3 regions of the Variovorax sp. AC103 genome follow, and region 3 is predicted to be linked to each of the others. Evidence: predicted binding sites of a transcription regulator. Region 3 holds the regulator's gene; each other region holds the start of a gene.
What was found. The regulator sigma-54, encoded in region 3, starts transcription at its own class of promoters, with help from an activator protein. The targets are predictions, from matches to a motif close to TGGCANGNAANCTGCTTT.
Positions count from the first base shown of each region.

Region 1: AC0IYU_RS15165 (transglutaminase family protein) is a predicted target of sigma-54. The motif match lies at 2,317-2,334, and genes of this name have one in related genera.
Region 2: AC0IYU_RS21425 (nitrate- and nitrite sensing domain-containing protein) is a predicted target of sigma-54. The motif match lies at 2,242-2,259, and genes of this name have one in related genera.

Region 1 covers NZ_CEEDFC010000009.1:114,427-118,683, reverse strand. Annotated here, with positions in the region: gene AC0IYU_RS15165 (transglutaminase family protein) at 1-2,243, opposite strand, end outside; gene AC0IYU_RS15160 (DNA internalization-related competence protein ComEC/Rec2) at 2,384-4,257, shown strand, end outside.
Region 2 covers NZ_CEEDFC010000015.1:57,794-62,050, forward strand. Annotated here, with positions in the region: gene AC0IYU_RS21410 (Hsp20/alpha crystallin family protein) at 1-242, shown strand, start outside; gene AC0IYU_RS21415 (alpha/beta hydrolase-fold protein) at 432-1,184, shown strand; gene tsaD (tRNA (adenosine(37)-N6)-threonylcarbamoyltransferase complex transferase subunit TsaD) at 1,123-2,181, opposite strand; gene AC0IYU_RS21425 (nitrate- and nitrite sensing domain-containing protein) at 2,296-3,558, shown strand; gene AC0IYU_RS21430 (CmpA/NrtA family ABC transporter substrate-binding protein) at 3,920-4,257, shown strand, end outside.
Region 3 covers NZ_CEEDFC010000029.1:84,320-88,576, forward strand. Annotated here, with positions in the region: gene AC0IYU_RS31200 (phospholipase D family protein) at 1-1,067, opposite strand, end outside; gene rpoN (RNA polymerase factor sigma-54) at 1,078-2,691, opposite strand; gene lptB (LPS export ABC transporter ATP-binding protein) at 2,709-3,503, opposite strand; gene lptA (lipopolysaccharide transport periplasmic protein LptA) at 3,500-4,213, opposite strand.

The sequences.
Region 1 (4,257 bases), on a different contig from region 3:
TGGGCCGGGTGGATGTTGACCTCGATCACGCCCGGATCGGGCGTGACGGCCAGCATCTTCAGGCGCGGGTCGCGCGGCGGCGGATAGCCTTCCATCACGATGCGCACGCCCAGGTCACGCGCGGTGGCTTCGACAGCCGCGACCAGGTCGAGGTAGTCCTCCAGGCGCGCCAGAGGCGGCATGAAGACGTAGAGCACACCCGAGGCGCTGCCCTTCTTCTCGGCCGACGGGCCGTTGGCGCGGCGCGGGTCGCGCACCTCGACGCACAGCGCGGTGCGCGTGACCCAGTGGGCGGACTCGCCGCGCAGCGGCTGGCGCGTGGCGGCATTGCCGATGTCTTCGGCGTCTTGGGCGGCGGCTGCGGGCCCTGTGCCTGCGGACGCAGTCGCGGCGGCGGCGCTTCCGGCACCCTGCATGCGCAGTGCCGCGGGCACCACCGGCGGCGTGCCGAAGGCGTACGGGACGGCGCCGCGGTCTCCTTGCGGCGCCGACGTCGAAGTCTCGGCATAGCGCGCGCGGTAGTCGGTGGCGCTCGGCAGCACACCGCGCGGCGCGGTCGGGTCGCGTTCGATCAGGTAGGGGTAGTCGCCCTTGCTCGCCCACGGCTGCGAATCGAGCGGCAGGCGGTAGCCCATGGGCGAGTCGCCCGGAATCAGGTACAGCCGGTCGTCGCGCAGGAACCAGGGGCCGGTCTTCCAGCCCGGGCCGGCGAGCGCAGGCGCGTCGCCATCGGCGTTGCCCGGCTCGATGGGCAGCATGTAGCCGATCACCGCGTCGAGCTTCTGCGTGAACACGCGGCGCAGGCGCACGCGTTCGAGTTCGTCGTCGAGCTTCGATTCGAAGGGGTCGACGTTCACCGGCAGGCGGCGTTCGCGCCAGAGGTAGTAGTAGGTGTCTTCGTAGCCGGGCTGGATGTAGCGCTCGGTCAGCCCGAGCTTGTGCGACAGCACGGTGGTGAAGCGGCGCGCGTCTTCGCTCGTGTAGTGCGTGGGAAAGCGTTCGTCGGCGAACAGCTCGTGGTCGTGCCACAGCGTCTGGCCGTCGGCGCGCCAGAAGATCGACAGCGCCCATCGGGGCAACTGCTCGCCGGGGTACCACTTGCCCTGGCCGAAATGCAGGAAGCCGCCGCTGCCGTATTCGGCGCGCAGCTTATGCACGAGTTCGGTGGCGTAGCCGCGCTTCGTGGGGCCGAGGGCGTCGGTGTTCCACTCGGGCGCGTCGCGGTCGCTGGTGGCCACGTAGGTGGGTTCGCCGCCCATGGTGAGGCGCACGTCGCCGGCCTTCAAGCGCGCATCGACTGCGTCGCCCAGGGCCAGCACTTCGGACCATTGCTCTTCGGTGTAGGGCTTGGTGACCCGCGGCGATTCGTAGATGCGCGTGACCTTCATCTCGTGGCCGAACTCGACCTCGGACTCGTCGACGCCGCCCTCGATGGGCGCGGCGCTCGACGGCGACGGCGTGCAGGCCAGCGGAATGTGGCCTTCGCCGGCCATCAGGCCCGAGGTGGCGTCCAGGCCGATCCAGCCGGCGCCCGGCAGGAACACCTCGCACCAGGCGTGCAGGTCGGTGAAGTCGACCGTGGTGCCGCTCGGGCCGTCGAGCGACTTCACGTCGGGCGTGAGCTGGATCAGGTAGCCCGAGACGAAGCGCGCGGCCAAGCCCATGTGGCGCAGCAACTGCACCAGCAGCCAGCCCGAGTCGCGGCACGAGCCGCTGCCGCTGGCGAGCGTTTCTTCCGGCGTCTGCACGCCGGGTTCCATGCGAATCAGGTAGTTGACGTCCTGCTGCACCTGCTGGTTGATGCCCACCAGGAAGTCGATGGTGCGCTGTTCCTTGCGGTCGACCTTGTCGAGGTAGGCCTCCAGCAGCGGTGTGACCGGGTCGGCCACGAGGTAGGGCGCGAGCTCTTCGGCCTGCGAGGCCGTGTACTTGAACGGGAAGTTCTCGGCCTGCGGCTCGAGGAAGAAGTCGAAGGGGTTGTAGACCGCCATCTCGACCACGAGGTCGACGGTGACCTTGAATTCGCGCGTTTTCTCGGGGAACACGAGCCGCGCCTGGTAGTTGGCGAACGGGTCCTGCATCCAGTTGACGAAGTGCTCGGCGGGTTCGACCCGCAGCGAGTACGAGATCACGTTGCTGCGGCAATGCGGCGCGGGACGCAGGCGCACGACCTGCGGGCCCAACTGCACCAGGCGGTCGTATTTGTAGTGAGTGACGTGGTGGAGAGCGGCGTGAATGGACATGCGTTTTTGTGTGCAGTACTGACAGATTGCATCGAAAAGATGTCTCTGGTGAGACGCATACTAGCCCAGATGCCAAGCAATTAACGCGCCATTGAGCGCGACCTGGGGAGGGTTTGCATCATGGGGATGGGGGGCTCGAGTTGACGTCGTTTCGCACGGCCGGCGGTGCTGTGGCCGGTGTTGCGCGCGGCGCAGGCACCTTCGCCGCACTGGGCGGCTCGCTGCTTGGCGCGGCCTTGCAGCTGCAGCAACCGACGCTGTGGCCGGCATGGCTTTATGCCGCATTGCTGCTGGCTGCCGTGGCTGGCCTCGCGTGGCGGCGCTTGCCGGCGCAACTGCTCGTGACGATCGCGCTCGTGTGCGGCGCCATGGCTGGCGCGGGCCTCGCGGGGTGGCGCGCCGTGGCCTATGCGCAGGGCGCGCTGCGTCCCGGACTCGAAGGGCGCGACCTGCAGGTGACCGGCGTCGTCGCGGAAATGCCTCAACGCAACGAGGCCGGCGCGCGATTCCGTCTGGACGTCGAATCCGCGCGCTGGGCCGACCGCACCGAAGGCACGCCGCCGCTCGTGCCCGACCGCATCGCGCTCGGCTGGTATGCCGAAGACCTCGCCGATGCGCCGCATGCCGGCGAGCGCTGGCGCTTCACGGTGCGGCTCAAGGCGCCGCACGGCAACCGCAACCCGCATGGCTTCGACGGCGAGCTGTGGATGTGGGAGCAAGGTCTGCATGCCAGCGGCTACGTGCGCACAGGTGCGCGCGACGCGGCCCCGGCCCTGCTGTCGACCACATGGCTGCGCCCGGTCGAGCGCGCACGGGAATCGGTGCGCGACGCCGTGTTCGCGCGGGTGCCCGACCGCGGCCAGGCGGGTGTGATCGCGGCCCTGGTCACCGGCGACCAGAGCGCCATCGACCGCGCGGGCTGGGACGTCTTTCGCGCGACGGGCGTGGCCCACCTGATGTCGATCTCGGGCCTTCACATCACCATGTTCGCCTGGCTTGCCGCGCACGTCGTCGGCTGGCTCTGGCGGCGCAGCACCCGGCTCATGCTGCGCGTGCCGGCGCCACAGGCCGCGCTGGTCGGCGGCTTGCTGCTGGCCGCGCTGGTCGGCGGCTTGCTGCTGGCCGCGCTCTATGCGCTTTTCAGCGGTTGGGGCGTGCCCTCGCAGCGCACGGTCTGGATGCTCGCGACGGTGGCGTTGCTGCGCCTCACCGGGCGGCGCTGGCCCTGGCCGCATGTGTGGCTGCTGACGGCCGCCGTGGTGGTGGCGGCCGATCCGTGGGCGTTGATGCAGGCGGGTTTCTGGCTCAGCTTCGTGGCGGTCGGCGTGCTGTTCGCCGCCGATGCGGCGGTGCCCGGAGAGAAGAATACGCATGCGTCTTCGCGGCTCTTCCAGTTCCTGCGCGAGCAATGGGTTATCACGCTGGCGATCACGCCGCTCGGCCTGCTGCTGTTCCAGCAGGTGTCGCTGGTCGGCTTGCTGGCCAATGCGGTGGCGATTCCGTGGGTCACGCTGGTCGTCACGCCGCTGGCGATGCTCGGTGTGGCCGTGGCGCCGTCGTGGGACCTCGGGGCCCAGGCCGTGCGGTGGCTCACGCTGCTGCTGCAATGGCTCGCCGGCCTTCCCTGGGCCACGGTGTCGATGGCGGCGCCGCCCGCGTGGGCGGCCGCCTTTGGCGTGGCGGGGGGCATGCTGCTGGCGATGCGACTGCCGTGGTCGCTGCGCGCGCTCGGCGTGCCGCTGCTGCTGCCCGTGCTCCTGTGGCAGGCGCCCCGGCCCGCCATTGGCGACTTCGAACTGCTCGCGGCCGACATCGGGCAGGGCAATGCGGTGCTGGTGCGCACCGCGACGCACAGCCTGCTGTACGACGCCGGTCCGCGCTACAGCCTCGACAGCGACGCCGGCCATCGCGTGCTGGTGCCGCTTTTGCGCGCCCAGGGAGAACGCCTCGACATGCTGGTGCTGAGCCACCGCGACAGCGACCACACCGGCGGCGCGCCGGCCGTGCTCGCGAT
Region 2 (4,257 bases), on a different contig from region 3:
GCTGGACCCTGTCGCTCGACGTGCCGGGCCTTGCTCGCGAAGACCTCGTGATCAACATCGAAGGCCCCGTGGTGCGCATCGACAGCAAGGCCGAAGCCAAGCGCCAGTTCAAGGCCGCCTACGAGCTGCCGCTGGACATCGACGTGACCGCGAGCGACGCCAAGCTCGAGAACGGCGTGCTCACGCTCAAGCTCGGCAAGCGCGTTCCGGTGAGCACGGCCGCGCAGTTGCAAATCAACTAGTTCGGCCCAAGCCCACAAGAAGAAAGTGTCACCAAAGGTTCACTTTGACTTTGAACATGCTCCCTATCCACAATAGGGCCGCATAACGTCACATCATGTGACGTTTTCTTAGTACTTTCTTCTTCGTGGGCGTCTCGTAAACGCATCGAGTTCCATGACGGTGCGGGTCGGGTGCCCCCTCACGGCACCATGCAAACACATCTCCAACCCGCCAGTCCCGACGAACAGTCAGACACGCTCCTGATCTTCCTGCCGGGTGCGTACCTCAAGCCCGACGAGTTCGAGCGAGAGGGATTCATCGCCGCAGTGCGCGAACGCCACCTGGCAGCCGATGCGTTGCTGGTCGATGCGGACGTCTCCTACTACTACGAGCAGACCCTGAGCGACCGCCTGCACGCCGATGTCATCGAGCCGCAGCGCGCCAAGGGCTACAAGTCGATCTGGCTCGTGGGCATTTCCATCGGCGGCTTCGGCGCCTTGATCCACGAGCTGGCGCGCCCGGGCTCCGTGGACGGCATCGTGGCCCTGGCGCCCTACCTCGGGCGGCGCGTGCTCGGCGCGGAGATCAAGAAGGCCGGCGGCCTGCGCACATGGCAGGCCCCGACCGGCCCGCAGCCCGACGAGGAACCCGACCGCAAGTTGTGGCCCTTCTTCCAGCAGTACCTGCAGGACCAGACCTCGAAGGACCTGCCGCCGCTCTACCTGGGGTTCGGTCTCGAAGACCGCTTCGTCAACAACCACAGGCTGCTGGCCGACGCCCTGCCGTCGGGACGGGTGTTCACCACCGAAGGCGGCCACGACTGGCCGCAATGGCGCCAGCTCTGGCGCAACATGCTCGACGTGCTGCCGCTGCCGTCGATCGGCCGAGCACGTCAACCGGTTACGCAGTCTCTGGCAGCGTCGCCTCGGGCGACAGCGACGCCATGGGCCATCGCGGCTTGACGTCGAACGCGTAGCGCTCGCTGGCCTGCGACAGGCCGGATTGCAGGCGCATCGCGGCAGCCATGGCGATCATGGCGCCGTTGTCGGTGCACAGGTGCAGCTCGGGGTAGTGCACGCGCACCCGGCGCTTGGCGCAGGCGGCATTCAGTTGCTCGCGCAGATTCGTGTTGGCCCCCACCCCACCCGCCACCACCAGGCGTTTCAGGCCGGTCTGGTCGAGCGCGGCGAGCGATTTCTTCAACAGCACCTCGACGATGGCCGCCTGCGTGGACGCCGCCAGGTCGGCCTTGTTCGCCTCCAGCGTGTCGCCGAGCTTCTTGGCCTGCGTGAGCACGGCGGTCTTCAGGCCGGCGAACGAGAAGTCGAGGTCGCCGCTGTGCAGCAGCGGGCGCGGCAGCTTGAAGGCCGTGGCATTGCCGCCCTCGGCCAGCTTCGCGAGCCACGGGCCGCCGGGGTACGGCAGGCCCATGAGCTTGGCGCTCTTGTCGAAGGCCTCGCCGGCCGCATCGTCGATGGTCTCGCCGAGCAGCGCGTAGCGGCCCACGCCGTCCACCCGCATCAGCTGCGTGTGGCCGCCCGACACCAGCAGCGCGACGAACGGAAACTCCGGCGGATCGGCGCTCAGGAACGGCGACAGCAGGTGCCCTTCGAGGTGATGCACGCCCAGCACCGGCTTGCCCAGCGCCACGCCCAGCGCGCAAGCCACGCCGGCACCCACGAGCAGCGCGCCCGCCAGGCCCGGGCCGCGCGTGTACGCCACCACGTCGATGTCGGCGAGCGAACGGCCGGCCTCGGCCATGACGGCTTCGGTCAGCGGCAACACGCGACGGATGTGGTCGCGGCTGGCCAGTTCGGGCACCACGCCGCCGTAGGCCTGGTGCATGGCGATCTGGCTGTGCAGCGCGTGCGAAAGCAGCACCGGCAGCGCGTCGCCGTGCGACTCGACCAGCGCCACGCCGGTTTCATCGCAGGATGATTCGATTCCCAACAAGAGCATGCCGCCGAGTGTAGGTGGCGCCTGCCGCGCCCGTCCCGCGAAGGGACAAGCGCGCGCCGGAGGCACGGATGTTGCAATACTTGAAACGACCCTGCGCATTCCCCGCGCCCCACCATGAAATCCGGACTGAGCTTCCTCATCGCGGCACGCCGCTGCGAAATCGACGAACTGGACCAGCTCGCCCGCACCAGCGAGCTGGTGAGCGTGATCGGCCGCCTGGTGCACGCGCTGCAGCGCGAGCGCGGCATGTCGAACATCTTCCTCGCCACCCGCGGCGCCCGCTTCGCGGAACAACGCGGCCCGCAGATCGCCGAATGCCTGGCGCTCGAGCAGGCGGTGCGCGCCGGCTTCGACCAGTTGGCAACCGAGGACCACCGCGGCGTGGGCGCGGGCAACGGCGCGCGACTGTTCAGCCGCATCGCCTTCGTGCTGCCGGGACTGGACGCACTGCCCGCCTTGCGCCGCCGCATCGACGCACTGGAACTCAAGCCGGCACAGGCGGTCGCCGCCTTCGCCAAGCTGGTCGCCGGCCTGTTGTCGGTCGTGTTCGAAGCGGCCGACGGCGCCGCCGACCCCGAGATCTCGCGCCTGCTTGTCGCAATGTTCAACTTCATGCAGGGCAAGGAGTTCGCCGGCCAGGAGCGCGCTTTCGGGGCCGCCGCGCTCGCGCTGGGCCGCAGCGACGAGGCGCAGCGCCTGCAATGGCTGCACCTGATCGAGTCGCAGGAGCGTTGCTTCCAGGTCTTCACCGACTTTTCGGGCGACACCGTGCTCGCGCTGTGGCGCGACAGCCAGCCTGACGCCATGCTGGCCGAGCTGGAGCGCATGCGGCGGCGCGGCGCCTCCCCCGCCCAGGCCGACGCCCCGCTGAGCCAGGCCTGGTTCGACTGCTGCACCCGCCGCATCGACGCCATGAAGACGGTGGAAGACCGCCTGGCCGCCGACCTGCGCGCGCTGTGCGAGCACAAGACCGCGCAGGCGCGCCACGAGCTGCAGGAGTACCAGCAAGTGCTCGACACGCTGGCCCCGCAGGCCGGCGCGCTGTTCTTCGACGATGCCGACGCCCAGGCCGCCGCGCCCGCGCAGTTCGGCAGGCACCTGGAGCGCTCGGTGGTCGACATGGTCCGCGAGCAGTCGCTGCGCCTGCAGGCCATGAGCGACGAGCTCGAGACCGTGCGCGCCTCGCTCAACGAACGCAAGGTCGTCGAGCGTGCCAAGGGCCTGCTGATGGCGCACCGCCGCCTCAGCGAAGAAGACGCGCACAAGATGCTGCGCCAGACCGCCATGAACCAGAACCGGCGGCTGGTGGACGTGGCCGAGTCGATGCTGGCCATGGCCGACTACCTGCCCGTGGTCGACCGCGCGCCACCGCGCTGAAACGCAAAGGGCAAAGGTTTCAACTTGGTGCAGCGCACAACAAACGTGCCCGCGCCGCTTTCATAGGCCAATACGGCGTTTGCCCTCGTCGACAGGCCGCGTCACGCTTCTTTATTGATAGCAAGCCGGTGGCCTGACCAGCTGGCACAGTGTTTGCGTGTAAGCATGCCTAGAGACCCCCCAATGGGTCTTCAGGCAGGCGGCACCCAACGGCGGGTGCTTCTCACCTGACCGGACAAAGGCGTCCGCATCCCGCAAGGGCTCGTTCTCGAGCAGCCCCTGCGCGGTGCGGACGCCTTTTTTCGTTTCCGTTTTGGTTTCGTCTTTTCTGTTTGTTCGTCTTCCACCGGAGCCCCGCCCCATGACCGATCTGCTCAAAACCCGCCTCAGCCGACGCCGCGTATTGCAAGCCGCCGCGATCGGCGCCGTGGGCATCGACCCCGCCCTGCGCTCGGCCGTCTGGGCCGCGGGCTCGGACAAGCCCGAGAAGGAAGAAGTGAAGATCGGCTTCATTCCGCTGACCGACTGCGCCAGCGTGGTCATGGCCTCGGTGCTGGGCATCGACAAGAAGTACGGCGTGAAGATCGTCCCCAGCAAGGAAGCCAGCTGGGCCGGCGTGCGCGACAAGCTGGTCAACGGCGAGCTCGACTTCGCCCATGTGCTCTACGGCCTCGTCTACGGCGTGCACGTGGGCGCCGG
Region 3 (4,257 bases):
GTGGCGCCGGGAATCAGGTACGGCGAGACGATGGTCACCTCGGAGCGCGCACGGCGCATCTGCTCGACCACGTTGTAACGCACGCTGTCGACGTCCAGCAGCGGCACGCCGCCGTAGGAAGCCGTCTTGCCGATCACGCGGTCGGGCGAATCGGCGTAGGCCTCGGCCAGGGTCCAGATCAGGTTGAGCTTGCCGGTGTTCAGGTCGTCCGCCATCGGGCTGTAGCCGAGCAGGTCGTTGGGCGCGGGGGGCGGCGGGGGTGGCGTGGTGTCGGGGCCGGTGGCGGCCTCGAAGCGGCGCTGCAGTTCGTCGCGCGGCACATCGGTGCGCACCACGGAGCCGATGGGCCGCACGTAGACGCTGTTCCAGTACTGGTCGAACAGGCTGCCCAGCCGCGGGATGAGCGCGCCGGTCACGAAGGTGTCCAGGTCGAGGAAGTTCTCGCCCGCGGTGCGCCGGAAGTACTGGTTGCCGATGTTGCGCCCGCCCGCCACCGCCATCGCGCCGTCGGCGATGAACAGCTTGTTGTGCATGCGGCGGTTCACGCGGCTGAAGTCGAACAGCGAGGCGGTGAAGCGCTTCAGGATGCTGCCGCGCCCGGCCGGGAACGGGTTGAACAGGCGCAGCTCGACGTTGGGCGTGGCGGCAAAGGCCAGCAGCAGCTCGTCCTCGCCCGAGGTGTAGAGGTCGTCCATCAGCAGGCGCACCCGCACACCGCGCAGCGCGGCGTCGCGCAGGGTGCGCAACAGGTAGCGGCCGGTCTCGTCGTTCTCGATCTGGTAGTACTGCACGTCGAGCGTGCGCTGGGCGCGGCGCGCCAGCTGGATGCGGGTATCGAAGGCGAAGTCGCCGCCGGGCATGAGGCGAAAGCCGCTCAGGTCGGGGTCGGGCTGGGCCCCCAGCGCGATCTTGCCCAGGGCGGTATCGGCCGACACGGCGATGGCCTTGACGGCGGGGCGCGGCGCCTCGTCGGGCAAGGTGGCGCAGCCGGCGAACAGCAGCACGGCCACCAAGGCGAAGAACCCGAGCCCCCGGCGCGACATCGGATGCGGGCGGCCAGGGCTCATGGTCGGCTTGCTACAGCGCCTTGCGCAGGTTGGCGGGCGCGATGCGCAGCGCCTCGCGGTACTTGGCCACGGTGCGGCGTGCGCACTCGATGCCCTGCTCTTTCAGCATCTCGGAAATCTGGCTGTCCGACAGCGGCTTCTTGATGCTTTCCGAGCTGACGAACTGCTTGATGAGCGCGCGCACCGCGGTGCTCGACGCATTGCCGCCGGTCTCGGTGCCCAGCGCCGAGCCGAAGAAGTACTTGAGCTCGACCGTGCCGAACGGCGTGGACATGTACTTGGCCGTGGTCACGCGCGAGATGGTCGACTCGTGCAGGCCCAGCTCGTCGGCAATCTCGCGCAGCACCAGCGGGCGCATCGCGAGCTCGCCGTGCACGAAGTAGCTCTTCTGGCGCTCGACGATGGCGTTGCTCACGCGCAGGATGGTGTCGAAGCGCTGCTGGATGTTCTTGATGAACCAGCGCGCCTCCTGCAGCCGCTGCGACAGCGCCTGGCTGCCCTCGCCCTTGTGCGCCTTGAGAGCGCCCGCGTAGATGTCGTGCACGCGCAGGCGCGGCATGACCTCCGGATTCAGCATGACGCGGAACTTGATGTTGGTGCCGCGGCCGGTCTTGGTGACGATCACGTCCGGCACCACGATGTTGCGCTCCACGTCCACGAAGCGCCGGCCCGGCTTGGGCTCCAGCCGCGCAATGATCTGCAGCGCCAGGCGCACCAGCTCTTCGCTGGTGCGGGTGAGCGTGGCCAGGCGCTTGAAGTCGCGACGCGCCAAGAGTTCCATCGACTGCTTGCACACGGCCATGGCGGTCTTGCGGACCAGCTGCTCCTGCTCGGTCTCGTCCGGGCGGGCCAGCGCGCGCAGCTGGATGCCCAGGCATTCGCCCAGGTCGCGCGCGCCCACGCCCACGGGCTCCAGGCTTTGCAGCAGGCCGAGCGCCACCTGGAAGTGGTGCACGAGGTCGTCGAACTGGTCGTTGTCGTCGCCAGCCAGGCCCGAGGCCAGCGCGGGCAGCGAGTCTTCGAGGTAGCCGTCGTCGTTGAGCGACTCGATCAGGAAGCGCAGCGCGGCGCTGTCGTTCTCGTTCAGGCGCAGGCTCAGCGCCTGGCGGTGCAGGAACGACTGCAGCGACTCCTGGCTGCGCGCGAGCTCGGTGGCGTCGGCGCGCTCATCGTCGCCCAGGTTGTTCTGGCGCGCGGGGGCGTCGCTGCCCCACTCGCTGTCGTCGGGCGCGGCCATGTCGACGGTGCCGTCGCCTTCCCAGTCGGGCTCGCGCTCGGTGATTTCCGTGGCCGGGCCGTCGGAGTCGGCGGTGCTGGTGGTCGTCTCAGTGGACGAAGCAGAGGTGCTGGCCGCCGGCGGCGCGAAGTCGCTTTCACCTTCGATGCCGTCGCCTCCATCGCCGCCGCCGTCATCGCGCGGGACCGGCGCATCGGCCGCGTCGAGCCCGAATTCCTCGCGCGCCGCCTCTTCCGCGGTGCGTTCGAGGAACGGGTTCTCGTCCAGCATCTGCTCGACCTCCTGGCTCAGTTCGAGCGTGGAGAGCTGCAGCAGCCGGATCGACTGTTGCAGCTGCGGCGTCAATGCCAGGTGCTGCGAGACGCGAAGGGACAGCCCTTGCTTCATGGAGAGCCCACCCGCCCTTACATCCGGAAGTGCTCGCCAAGGTAGACGCGTCGTACCTCGGCGTTGTCGACGATCTCCGAAGGCGTGCCTTGTGCCAGCACATGCCCGTCGCTGATGATGAACGCGTGGTCGCAGATGCCCAGCGTCTCACGCACGTTGTGGTCGGTGATGAGCACGCCGATGCCGCGTTCCTTCAGGAAACTGATGATCCGCTGGATCTCGATCACCGCGATCGGGTCGATGCCGGCGAAGGGCTCGTCCAGCAGGATGAAGCGCGGCTGCGTGGCCAGCGCGCGTGCAATCTCCACGCGGCGGCGCTCGCCGCCCGACAGCGCGAGCGCGGGCGAATCGCGCAGGTGGTCGACCCGCAGGTCGGACAACAGTTCGGACAGGCGCTCCTCGATGTGCTGCCTGGACAGCGGCGCCATCTTGCCGTTGGCGTCGGGCTCGCTCTGCAGCTCCAGCACGGCGCGCACGTTTTCCTCGACGGTGAGCTTGCGGAAGATCGAGGCTTCCTGCGGCAGGTAGCTCAGGCCCATGCGGGCGCGCCGGTGGATCGGCATGTGCGCGATGGGCTCGCCGTCGATGGTGATCTGGCCCGCGTCGGCACGCACCAGCCCCACGATCATGTAGAACGAGGTGGTCTTGCCCGCGCCGTTGGGCCCGAGCAGCCCGACCACTTCGCCCTTCTGCACGTCGAGCGAGACGTCCTTCACCACCGTGCGGCTGCCATAGCTCTTCTTCAGGCCGCGCGCCACCAGGCGGCTGCCCGGCGCGCCGTTGGCGTCGTGCGTTCCAGCGGTTTCGATCACTTGCGGGTTTCTCCGTCGTCGAGCGTGGTGCTCTGGCGCAGGCCCTTGCCGGGCGCCGGGGTGGGTGCCGGCGGCGCAGCCTTCGCGCCCGCCGGGGCCGAGGCACCGGCGGCCGGCGCGGCCGCGGCCTTGGGGGTCAGGATGGTCCTCACGCGCCCGCCGGGGGTGGACGCGTTGACGGCGGTGTTCGCCGGCACGGTGGAACCGTTGACGGTGTAGGTGTCGTTGCTCTGGTCGTAGACGATCAGCGCGCCCTGGCTCTCGTCGTTCGGCGTGGCGCCCAGCAGGCGGCGCATGACGGCGTTGCGGATGAACTTGACGTTGTCGGCGCGGCTGTCGTACTCGATGACTTCGGACTCGCCCTCGATCCATTCGTCGGGCGCATTGCGCTTCTGCTTGTAGTAGGCGCGCTTGCCGGGCGCCGCCGTGACCACGCCGTACTGGTAGCCCTCGGCGTCCTGGCGCACGTCCATGCGCGCGCCGCGGATGATGATCGTGCCCTTCGTGACCAGCACGTTGCCGGTGAACACGCTGGTCTGTTTCAGGTCGTCGTAACGCATGGCGTCCGACTCGATGTTCATCGGCTTGGTGCGGTCGGCGGTTTCGGCCAGGGCGCCCGAGGCGAAGCCGGCCAGCAGCAGCGCGGCGGCAGCCAGGCGGCCGATGCAACGGAGGAAGGAGGGAGTGGTGGGGTAAGAATGCAATGTCATAGAGGCACGAAACTTGCTCGGCATTGTATGCGGCTGATTGCGCC